DNA from 3 places in the Pseudomonas sp. GW821-FHT07F05 genome. Region 1 is predicted to be linked to each of the others. Evidence: predicted binding sites of a transcription regulator. Region 1 holds the regulator's gene; each other region holds the start of a gene.
The links. Region 1 encodes FliA, which starts transcription of late flagellar genes. Its sites were predicted from a motif close to CTAAAGTTTNNNNNNNNNNNGCCGNTAA; they were not measured.
Positions count from the first base shown of each region.

Region 1 (3,278 bases):
CGTGCTCGATGCCCGCGAAGCGGTCCACCTGGCTCGCCATGAGCACCAGCTTGAGCAGATTGCGCTCGACTTCCGTGACCAGCGTGGTCACGCGCTTGATCACCTGACCGGTGAGGTCCTGGTAATCCTGGGCCAGCAGAATGTCGTTCAGGTGCGCAGAGACCTCGGTGGTCTCCTTCTCGCTGCGGGTCAGGAACACATCGACGCGGCGGGCCAGATCACGAAACTCTTCGGCGCTGATCTCGCGGCGCATGAAGCGTCCCCAATCGGCGCTCAACGACTTGGCGTCTTCAGTGAGCCCGTGCATCAACGGCGTGCTCAGTTCTACCAGATCCATGGTCCGGTTCGCCGCGTTTTCAGTCAGCCTGACGACGTACGACAGCCGCTCGGTGGCGTCGGTGATCTGGGAGACCTCCTCGGCCTGCGGCATGTTCGGGTCGATCTGGAAGTTGACGATCGCGCTGTGCAGCTCGCGCGTCAGTTTGCCGACTTCCTGATACAGGCCGCGGTCGCGGGTCTGGTTAAGCTCATGGATCAGTTGCACGGCATCGCCGAACTTGCCTTTTTCAAGGCTCGCGACCAGCTCTTGTGCGTGTTTCTTCAGGGTTGACTCAAAGTCACCCATTGTCGAATCTTTGGAATCCATAGCGCCCTCGCAGCGGACATCAGCTATTGACGCGCTCGAATATCTTTTCGATTTTTTCTTTGAGCACTTGCGCGGTGAACGGCTTCACCACGTAGCCGTTCACACCGGCCTGAGCGGCTTCGATGATCTGCTCGCGCTTGGCTTCGGCAGTGACCATCAGCACCGGCAGGCTGCGCAGACGCTCGTCGGCACGCACCTGACGCAACAGGTCGATGCCGGACATGCCCGGCATGTTCCAGTCAGTGACGAGGAAGTCAAAAGCGCCGCTTTGCAGCATCGGCAATGCGGTGAGTCCGTCATCTGCTTCGGCCGTGTTGGTGAACCCAAGGTCACGCAACAGGTTTTTTATGATCCGCCGCATCGTTGAGAAGTCATCAACGATGAGGATTTTCATGTTCTTGTCCAATTCGACCTCCAAGCAGTCTTTAACGCGTTCAGCACCTGAACGCGCGTTCAATCAATACCGGCTGTGCCGAACATCAAGAGGGGGTGGAATCGACCGGAACAAGCGCAGCGAAACCGGATCATCTACGACCCGGTTCGACCGACTCCTGCCGTGTCTCATTTGCTTCCCGCTCACGTCTTGCACAGCCGGTCTTACACGCAACACGCAGGCCTCGCGGCCTGCGCCTGATTCACGAACGTGCGCGCCACTCGCCAAGACGACCGCGCAACCGCGCCGCGCATTGACTGTGCAGCTGGCTGACCCGCGACTCGCTGACCCCCAGGACCTCACCGATTTCCTTGAGGTTCAGCTCTTCGTCGTAGTACAGCGACAACACCAGGCGTTCACGTTCGGGCAAGTTGGCAATGGCCTCGGCCAGCGCAGCCTGGAAGCGCTCGTCTTCCAGATCCCGCGACGGTTCGAGGGACTGGCTCGCGCCGTCCTCGTGCAGCCCTTCGTGTTCGCCGTCCTGCAACAGGTCGTCGAAACTGAACAGGCGGCTGCCCAGGGTATCGTTCAAAATCCCGTAGTAATCGTCGAGACTCATTTCAAGTTCGGCAGCAACCTCGTGATCTTTAGCGTCACGGCCGGTTTTTGCTTCGATTGCACGAATCGCGTCACTGACCATGCGCGTGTTGCGGTGGACCGAGCGCGGCGCCCAGTCCCCCTTGCGCACTTCGTCGAGCATCGCACCACGGATACGAATACCCGCGTACGTCTCGAAGCTGGCCCCTTTGGTGGAGTCGTATTTGGTCGAGACTTCGAGCAAGCCAATCATGCCCGCCTGGATCAAATCCTCGACCTGCACGCTGGCCGGCAGACGCGCCAGCAAGTGGTAGGCGATTCGTTTGACCAGCGGGGCATAACGCTCGATCAGCTCATACTGGGAGTCTTTGGACGATTTGCTGTACATGCGATAGCCACTTGCTGTCATGAGACGGGCCCTGCGCTGGTTTGATGCACGAGGCGTTCTACGAAAAATTCCAGGTGGCCGCGCGGGTTCGCCGGGAGCGGCCAGGTGTCGACTTTCTGCGCGATGGCCTTGAACGCCAGGGCACATTTGGAACGCGGAAACGCTTCGTACACGGCGCGCTGTTTCTGCACGGCCTTGCGTACGCATTCGTCGTACGGCACGGCGCCCACATACTGCAGGGCCACGTCGAGAAAACGGTCGGTGACTTTGGTCAGCTTGGCGAAGAGGTTGCGTCCTTCCTGCGGGCTCTGGGCCATGTTGGCCAGGACGCGGAAGCGGTTCATGCCGTAATCGCGGTTGAGCAGTTTGATCAGGGCATAGGCGTCGGTGATCGATGTGGGCTCGTCGCACACCACCAGCAGCACTTCCTGGGCCGCGCGGACGAAGCTCACCACCGACTCGCCGATGCCGGCGGCGGTATCGATGACCAGCACATCGAGATTGTCGCCAATGTCACTGAACGCCTGAATCAGCCCGGCATGCTGCGCCGGGGTCAGGTGGACCATGCTCTGGGTGCCCGATGCCGCCGGCACGATGCGTACACCGCCCGGGCCTTGCAGCAAGACATCGCGCAGCTCGCACCGCCCTTCGATGACATCAGCGAGGGTGCGTTTGGGGGTCAGACCCAACAATACGTCGACGTTGGCCAGACCCAGATCGGCGTCCAGCAGCATGACGCGACGTCCCAGCTCGGCCAGTGCCAGTGAAAGATTCACTGAAACGTTGGTCTTGCCTACGCCACCTTTGCCACCGGTCACCGCGATAACCTGTACGGGATGCATGCTGCCCATGTTAATTGTTTACCTTGTCTTGCTTAGACCTAAGCCACATGTCGGGCTGCACGTTCAGTGTCTGAACAATGCCTGGCAGACCATCGATGCAGGAAAATTCCACTGTCATTTTCTTCACCTAGCCCGCGCGCTTGCCGGTGCTGTGATAAAGATCCGCAAACATATCCGCCATCGCTTCCTCGCTTGGCTCCTCCTGCATCTGCACGCTGACAGCCCGGCTCACCAATTGGTGCCGACGCGGCAAATGCAGATCATCCGGTATCCGTGGGCCATCGGTGAGATAGGCCACAGGCAGTTCGTGTGTCACGGCCAGGCTGAGCACTTCGCCCAGGCTGGCCGTTTCGTCGAGCTTGGTCAGGATGCACCCGGCCAGGCCGCAACGTTTGTAACTGTGATAAGCCGCTGACAGCACCTGCTTCTGGC
Region 1 covers NZ_JBWKQL010000004.1:18,927-22,204, reverse strand. Annotated here, with positions in the region: gene AC07RO_RS11365 (protein phosphatase CheZ) at 1-646, opposite strand, end outside; gene AC07RO_RS11360 (chemotaxis response regulator CheY) at 666-1,040, opposite strand; gene fliA (RNA polymerase sigma factor FliA) at 1,282-2,025, opposite strand; gene fleN (flagellar synthesis regulator FleN) at 2,022-2,855, opposite strand; gene flhF (flagellar biosynthesis GTPase FlhF) at 2,974-3,278, opposite strand, start outside.

Region 2 (3,278 bases), on a different contig from region 1:
GGCTACATCCGGAATCGACGAATCTGATCGTTGAGTCCGACCGCCAGTTCTGACAATTGCTGGCTTGCTGCTCGCGTCTGTTCGGCCCCGGCTGCTGTCTGCACCGAGAGATCACGAATTCGTACCAAATTGCGGTCGACTTCTCGTGCCACCTGGGCCTGTTCCTCGGCTGCGCTGGCAATCACAAGATTGCGTTCATCAATGCCCGATACCGATTGCGCAATGGCTGCCAACGCGGAACTGGCTGACTGGGCCTGTTGGCGAGTCTGCCTGGCTTGGTCGGCACTGGTCAGCAAGGCATCCACTGTTTGCCCGGTACCCTGCTGAATGCTACCGATCATGCTCTCAATTTCCCGGGTGCTCTCGCCGGTGCGATGGGCGAGCGCTCGGACCTCATCAGCGACCACTGCGAAACCGCGACCCGCGTCGCCGGCGCGCGCCGCCTCGATCGCGGCGTTAAGAGCCAACAGGTTTGTCTGCTCTGCGACCGAGCGGATGACGTCCAGAACTTGGCTTATGTTGCGGGTCTGTTCAGACAGCTCTTGCGCGCGTTCGCTTGCGCCCAGGACGTTATGAGCCAAATCTTCGATCGCACTCAGCGTGTTACCCAGCTGCTGCTGCCCCTGACGTGCCGTTTCAGCGGCGTTACGCGATTCAGTAGAAGTAGACGTAGCATTGCCAGCCACCTCGTCGACCGCCTGGCTCATCTCCGTCACCGCGGTGGCGGCCATCTCGATTTCGCTGTTCTGCTGCTGCAGTCCTAGGGCGCTCTCGTTCATCACTGCCGTCATCTCTTCGGCTGCCGAGGCGAGTTGGGTCGCGGAATGGCCCAAGTGGCCCAAGGTATCGCGCAAGTTTGTCTGCATCTGCTGCATCGCCTGAAGAAGTTGAGCCGCTTCGTCTTGACCACGGACGTCGAGCGTCTGGGTTAGGTCACCACTGGCGATGGTTCTGGCGGCGCTCACAGCGTCTGCGATTGGCTTAGTCAAGCTTACGGTAAGGCGCCAGGCCAGCAGTAGCGTCAGGCCGAGGGCAAGACCAATAGTCACCCAGGTGATGGACGTGGATTGGCTATAAGTCGCACTGGCGGTTTGAGCGGCTGCTTTGATGTCATCCTGACTAACCTTTCGCAGGGCCTCGGTGTTTTCATTCATCTTCGTGCCTAGCTGAGCCATGCCCGACTGCACCAGGACACGCGCTTCATCCACCTTGCCGGTGGCAACAAGTTCTATGAGCTGGCTTATGTTCTTCACGTAGTCCTGATGGACCTGGCGAAGACTCTCGAAGGCCTGCCGCTCGCTGTCTGAGCTGACGAGCTTGTCGTAGCGGCCGAATGCCGCGACTACATCGCCGTTGATGCTATCGATCTTGTCGCGCGTGCTCGCCACAGTCGCGGCATCGGGCATAGCCAACAAGCGCAGCACCTCAATTCGGGTGCGGGCCAGTTGCAGGGAGAGGTTGTCGGCCTCCACGATACTCGGAACACTGTCAGTTTCGATCACCAAGCTTTGATTACGGATCTGCGACATCTGCGAAACGCCAAAAATACCGACGCCCGCAACCAGGGCGGCCAACAGGCCAAAACATAACAAGCTGCGCGTAGCGATGCTGAATGAACGGAAGGTCATGTCTGAGTCCGATGGGTGATTGTGCTAAGCACATCGACAACTGGCCTTTTTACTTGAGCAGACGGCGCAGGGACATGACGCCAGCCGATAAGTGGTCCTGCAACGCTGAGGAGCGAAAATACCGCGCTGAGGTCAGGGACGTATTTGCAGCTCATCATTGATAGGGATCGACTCAACCACCTGCTAGAAATCCTCGCACCTGTACAACAGCTCGCTCAGGGATCGATACTTTATCAAGTGGTATGGAGAACAAAGGATATGTTCAACGCTTTGAGAACCGACATCGGCGAATTGCACCGAGCTAACCGTGCCAATCTGGAGGATGATTGCGATGCGCTGAAAATTCGGATAGATCAATCACGGCGCGAAGGTCGCATAACGGAAGAGCCTGGAACTTCAGTCGCTTGCAGAAGGAATCCCCGCTCTTCATGTCGGGGAGGAAGTCAGATGTGGGTTGGCATGTCCGAGCAAGGCTCGGACTTCGTCGGTTGACCTATGGACAGAGCGCCCTGGGCCATCAATCCGAGAGCAGTGCATGCATGTCCTCAGCAAGCAAGGGTGTGCTCAGCAGAATGCCTTGAGCATAAGGACAGCCTAGAATTCTGAGCTGAGCCATCTGGCTTTGCGTCTCTACCCCCTCAGCCACGATTGCCAGATCCAACACCTGGCCCAACGACAAAATACTCTTGACGATGGCAACGCTGCGCTCATGGCTCATCATACGGAAGACGAATGAGCGATCAATTTTGATGACATCAATAGGGTAGCGGTCGATATAACTCAGGGAGCTGTAGCCCGTGCCGAAATCGTCCAACGCGACGCGAATGCCCTGAGCTCGAAGGGCTACCAGAGTCTGGAGCACAACATCCGGTTCATGCAGAAAGACTGACTCGGTGATCTCTATCTGCAGAGTGCAAGGGTCAAATCCGGTCTCGTCAAGTATATGGGCAACTTGAATAGCGAAGCCCTTGCGGTTCATCTCGACCCCCGACACATTGACGTTGAGCTTGATGGTTTTCTTCGGGAAGCTGTCGCGCCACCTCCTGACCTCACGGCAAGCATTGCGCATTACCCATTGACCAAGGTCGTGAATGACGCCAATGTCCTCTGCCACGCTGATGAAAACATCCGGTGTGACATTTCCCCAGATCGGATGGCGCCATCGGATCAAGGCTTCAACCCCCACGATGGCCTCAGTTTCTACAGAGAAGATCGGTTGGAATACCAGGTAGAACTCATCGGCTGTGATCGCATGCTTGAGCGCGCTTTGCAGCATCAACATGTCGATCGAGGCCTGCCGCATCGACACATCGAAGATCGCAAAGCGACCACGCCCTTGTTTTTTGGCCGAGTACATCGCCACATCCGCATCTCGAATCAGGTCCTCAGCTGTGTTGTGATGATTATCCAGGGTCGCGATGCCAATGCTGCAGGAGGTAAACAGCGTCTGGCCTTCGATCTCGATGGGTAGGCCAAGCGCTTGTATAATTCGTCCGGCAGTCTCGACAGCCTGTTTCTGGTGGTCTTCGCCGGTAAGTAGAACGGCAAACTCGTCGCCGCCAATCCGCGCAACCACCGCCTCGACGTCAATAGAATAATGCAACCGCTCCGCAACCCGTTTGAGCAACACATCACCAGCGTGATGACCTA
Region 2 covers NZ_JBWKQL010000005.1:194,546-197,823, reverse strand. Annotated here, with positions in the region: gene AC07RO_RS13735 (methyl-accepting chemotaxis protein) at 3-1,628, opposite strand; gene AC07RO_RS13730 (putative bifunctional diguanylate cyclase/phosphodiesterase) at 2,146-3,278, opposite strand, start outside.
Region 2: a site for FliA is predicted at 1,659-1,686, ahead of AC07RO_RS13735 (methyl-accepting chemotaxis protein). Genes of this name have one in related genera too.

Region 3 (3,278 bases), on a different contig from region 1:
TTGATGCCCGCTTCATAGCTTTTGCCTTCAAGCGGATCGAGCACCCGGCCTTGGCCGTCGAGGTAATACTGCGGATTAAAGACTTCGGTGTAACTGGCGTACAGCGCGTATTCGGGGGTCAGGTCGTAGACGATACCGGCATACGGCGTGACTTTGCCGTGAATGCGCACCTCTCGCGCCGCGTCGTAGTTGTCGCCATTGCTGTCCGCGCTGAGCATGCGGGCGCCGGTGATCACATGCAGATCGTCGGTCAGGCTGAAACGCGCGCCGGCGTAAACGCTCTTCTGGCGATCGGTGTAGTTCGAGGTCGCAGCGGGTAACGCAGCGACGTAATTCGGCTGCGGCAGGTAGCCATGCAGCGCATCTTCAAGGGTCACAGGCGAGTAGTTGAGGACGTCACCGTACTGCGAGGATTCGCGATTGCGCTGGCGTGCAGCGTTCGCCCCCAGCGTGAGTTGATGTTCCCGACCGCCGAGCATGAAGGGGCCGCTCAGCGAGTAATCGCCACTGAGTTCGAGGTTCTTGTCTTTGTACTTGGAGCCCAGTCCGGTGTAACCGGTGGGTGAAGTGCTGTCGCCGTACATGTAGAACATCTCGGTGTCTTCGCGGTGCTCGGCGCCGGCGACGGTCAGCTTCGACTTCCAGTCGTTGGCGAAGGTGTGCTCCCACTCGGCAAACGCACGTTGCGTGTGAACGTCCCAATGCACCCACGGCTGGGAAATATTGGAATGGGTGCTGCTGTAATGAATGGCGTTGCCATTGCCATCGACCAACGGCAGTGCGCCCCAGCTTGAGCCATTGGCGTTGGTTTTCTGGTCCTCGTAACCAAGGGTCAGCGTGTCGCTGTCGCTCAGGTCGAATGCCAGCAGACCGCTGAAGATGTTCTTCTCGCGGGAGTAGCGATCAAGGTATGAGTTGCCGTTTTCGTTGGCGTAGATGACACGCCCCCGCACGTTGCCCGAGTCGGTCAGGGGGCCGGAGACGTCGATGTCCACCCGGCGTTTGTCCCAGGAACCGGCGGTCACGTCGATCTTTGCCTGGGGATCGTAAGTCGGGCGTTTGCGGATGAAGTTGACCGTGGCCGAGGGGTTGCCGGCCCCGGACATCAAGCCGTTGGCGCCGTGAACGATATCGACCTGTTCGTAGGGCGCCAGGTCGATATCGCCCACCAGCAACCCATTGGTCATCGGCATGGCCGTGCCGTCATACTGGAAGTTGTTGATGTCGAAACCGCGCGCGGTGAAGTAGGTGCGGTCTGTTTCGACTTTCTGCACGTTGACGCCGGGGGTGCTGGTCAACACGTCACGGATGCTGTTGAGCTTGAAGTCATCCATTTGCTCGCGTTTGATGTTGGTCACACCCTGGGGCGTTTCCTGGTTGGTCAGGTCCAGCCGGGTGGTGGTGCTGCTGGGTTTGCCCTGGTAGCCCTGCGGGTTGCCGGTGTCGCCGTAGGTGGCGGTTGACGTCACGTCAGTGGCCGGCAGGCTGAGCGCTGTCTCTTCGGCATTCGCTGTGTTGAGCACGCTCAGGGCGATTAACGAAAGGGCCTTTGGGCAAAAGGGGATCGAGTGACGCATGGCGGGCAACGCTCCGGCGAATGTAACAAATGGTGATGGTTCTCAATTATCGGCAAGTTACAATTGAGAATCAATGTCATTTATTCCATTCGTCGGTGTTGGCTGCAACGCTGGCCATGACCGGGTGCCTTCCCCCCGCAGCGTTAAAGCTTTCCCCCCGGCAGTCGAAACACCTTAATTCGCAACTCATTTCATTACTGGCACAGGGAACCGTGGCATGCATGCGTTCAAGGCGTTGTACGAGTCCATCGAAAGGCAGTTTTTCAATTCTTTGACCAAGAAGCTGTCGAGCCTTTTTCTGATCGTGGTGGTGAGCGCCGTGGTGTACTGGGTGGCCGTGAGCCTGCGCGCGGACATTCTTCTGCAGTTGCGCAGCGCGCAGTTGCCGGCGGAGACGCTAAGCATGATCGAGGGGAAACTCGATGTGCTGAGCAACGCCATTCTGGGCAGCACGCTGTTTACCCTGTGTCTGGTCAGCTTCATGGTCTGGTATTTCCGGCACTTGATCGTGCGGCCGGTGACCCAGATGAGCTTGGCGCTGGAAGGCATTGCCAACGGCGAGGGCGACCTGTCCAAGGACTTGCCGCTGTTGACCCACGATGAAATTCGCGTGCTGGCGAGTACCTGCAACCGGTTTCTGGCCAAACAGCGGGAGATCATCAGCAGCGTTCAGGCGTTGACCGTGCACATTGCCGTGGAGTCCGCGCGCTCGCTGAAAAACATCAGCGATTCCAGCGACAGCGCGACCCATCAGGCGCGCTTCGCCAAGGAAGTCATGGAGCAGAGCAACGACGCAGTGGGTCGGATTGCCGAAGTGTCCCGGCAGACTCAGGGCATTTCCGGGACCACCGCGCAGAACCTCAGCATGGCCCGCGACTCCTACACCGAATTGCTGGAAGTGACCGGCAACATCAGTGAGATTTCCAGCAGCCTGAATGAGTTCGGCACCCTGGTTTCGGCGCTGAACCAACGTTCGTCGAGCATCAAATCCATTGTCGGATTGATTCAACAAATCTCCTCCCAGACCAATCTTCTGGCGCTCAACGCGGCGATCGAAGCGGCGCGTGCAGGGGAGAGCGGGCGTGGTTTCGCGGTGGTTGCCGACGAAGTCCGGACCCTCGCCCAGAACGTCAGCCGCGCCACCGAGGACATTTCCCAGAACATCGACGCCATGTTGCTGGAGGTGAGCTCGACCCACGAGCAAACCACCCAGATCAGCCACAGTGCCCGGGAGACCCAGAAAGTGGTCGAGCGCGCGTCTGGGCATTTCGAGAGCATGATCGGCGACTTCGAATCCACTCACACGAAGCTTGAGGACATCGCCTCGCACATCCAGCAGTTTGCCGACAGCAACACCGGCATCAACGACCGCGTCACGCAGATTCATGCGGACAGCCAGTCCATCGACCAGCGCATGCAGCATTCGGCCACGGCCACCCGAGACCTGTCGGGCGTGGCGGAAAAGGTCCAGGCGCTGCTGGGCCGGTTTGTTCTCGGGCATGGCGCGCTGGACGCTGGCATTACCCGCGCCAGTCATTGCCGCGATCGGCTCCAGGTGCGTCTGGCGGCGCTGCAACGTGAGGGCGTCAACCTGTTCGATCAGAACTACAAATTGATTCCCGGGACTGATCCCAAGCAATACACGACCAGCTACACCGAACGCTTTGCGCAGATCTGTCAGGAAGAGTGCGACGCGCTCAC
Region 3 covers NZ_JBWKQL010000001.1:424,221-427,498, forward strand. Annotated here, with positions in the region: gene AC07RO_RS02025 (TonB-dependent siderophore receptor) at 1-1,577, opposite strand, end outside; gene AC07RO_RS02030 (methyl-accepting chemotaxis protein) at 1,795-3,278, shown strand, end outside.
Region 3: a site for FliA is predicted at 1,721-1,748, ahead of AC07RO_RS02030 (methyl-accepting chemotaxis protein). Genes of this name have one in related genera too.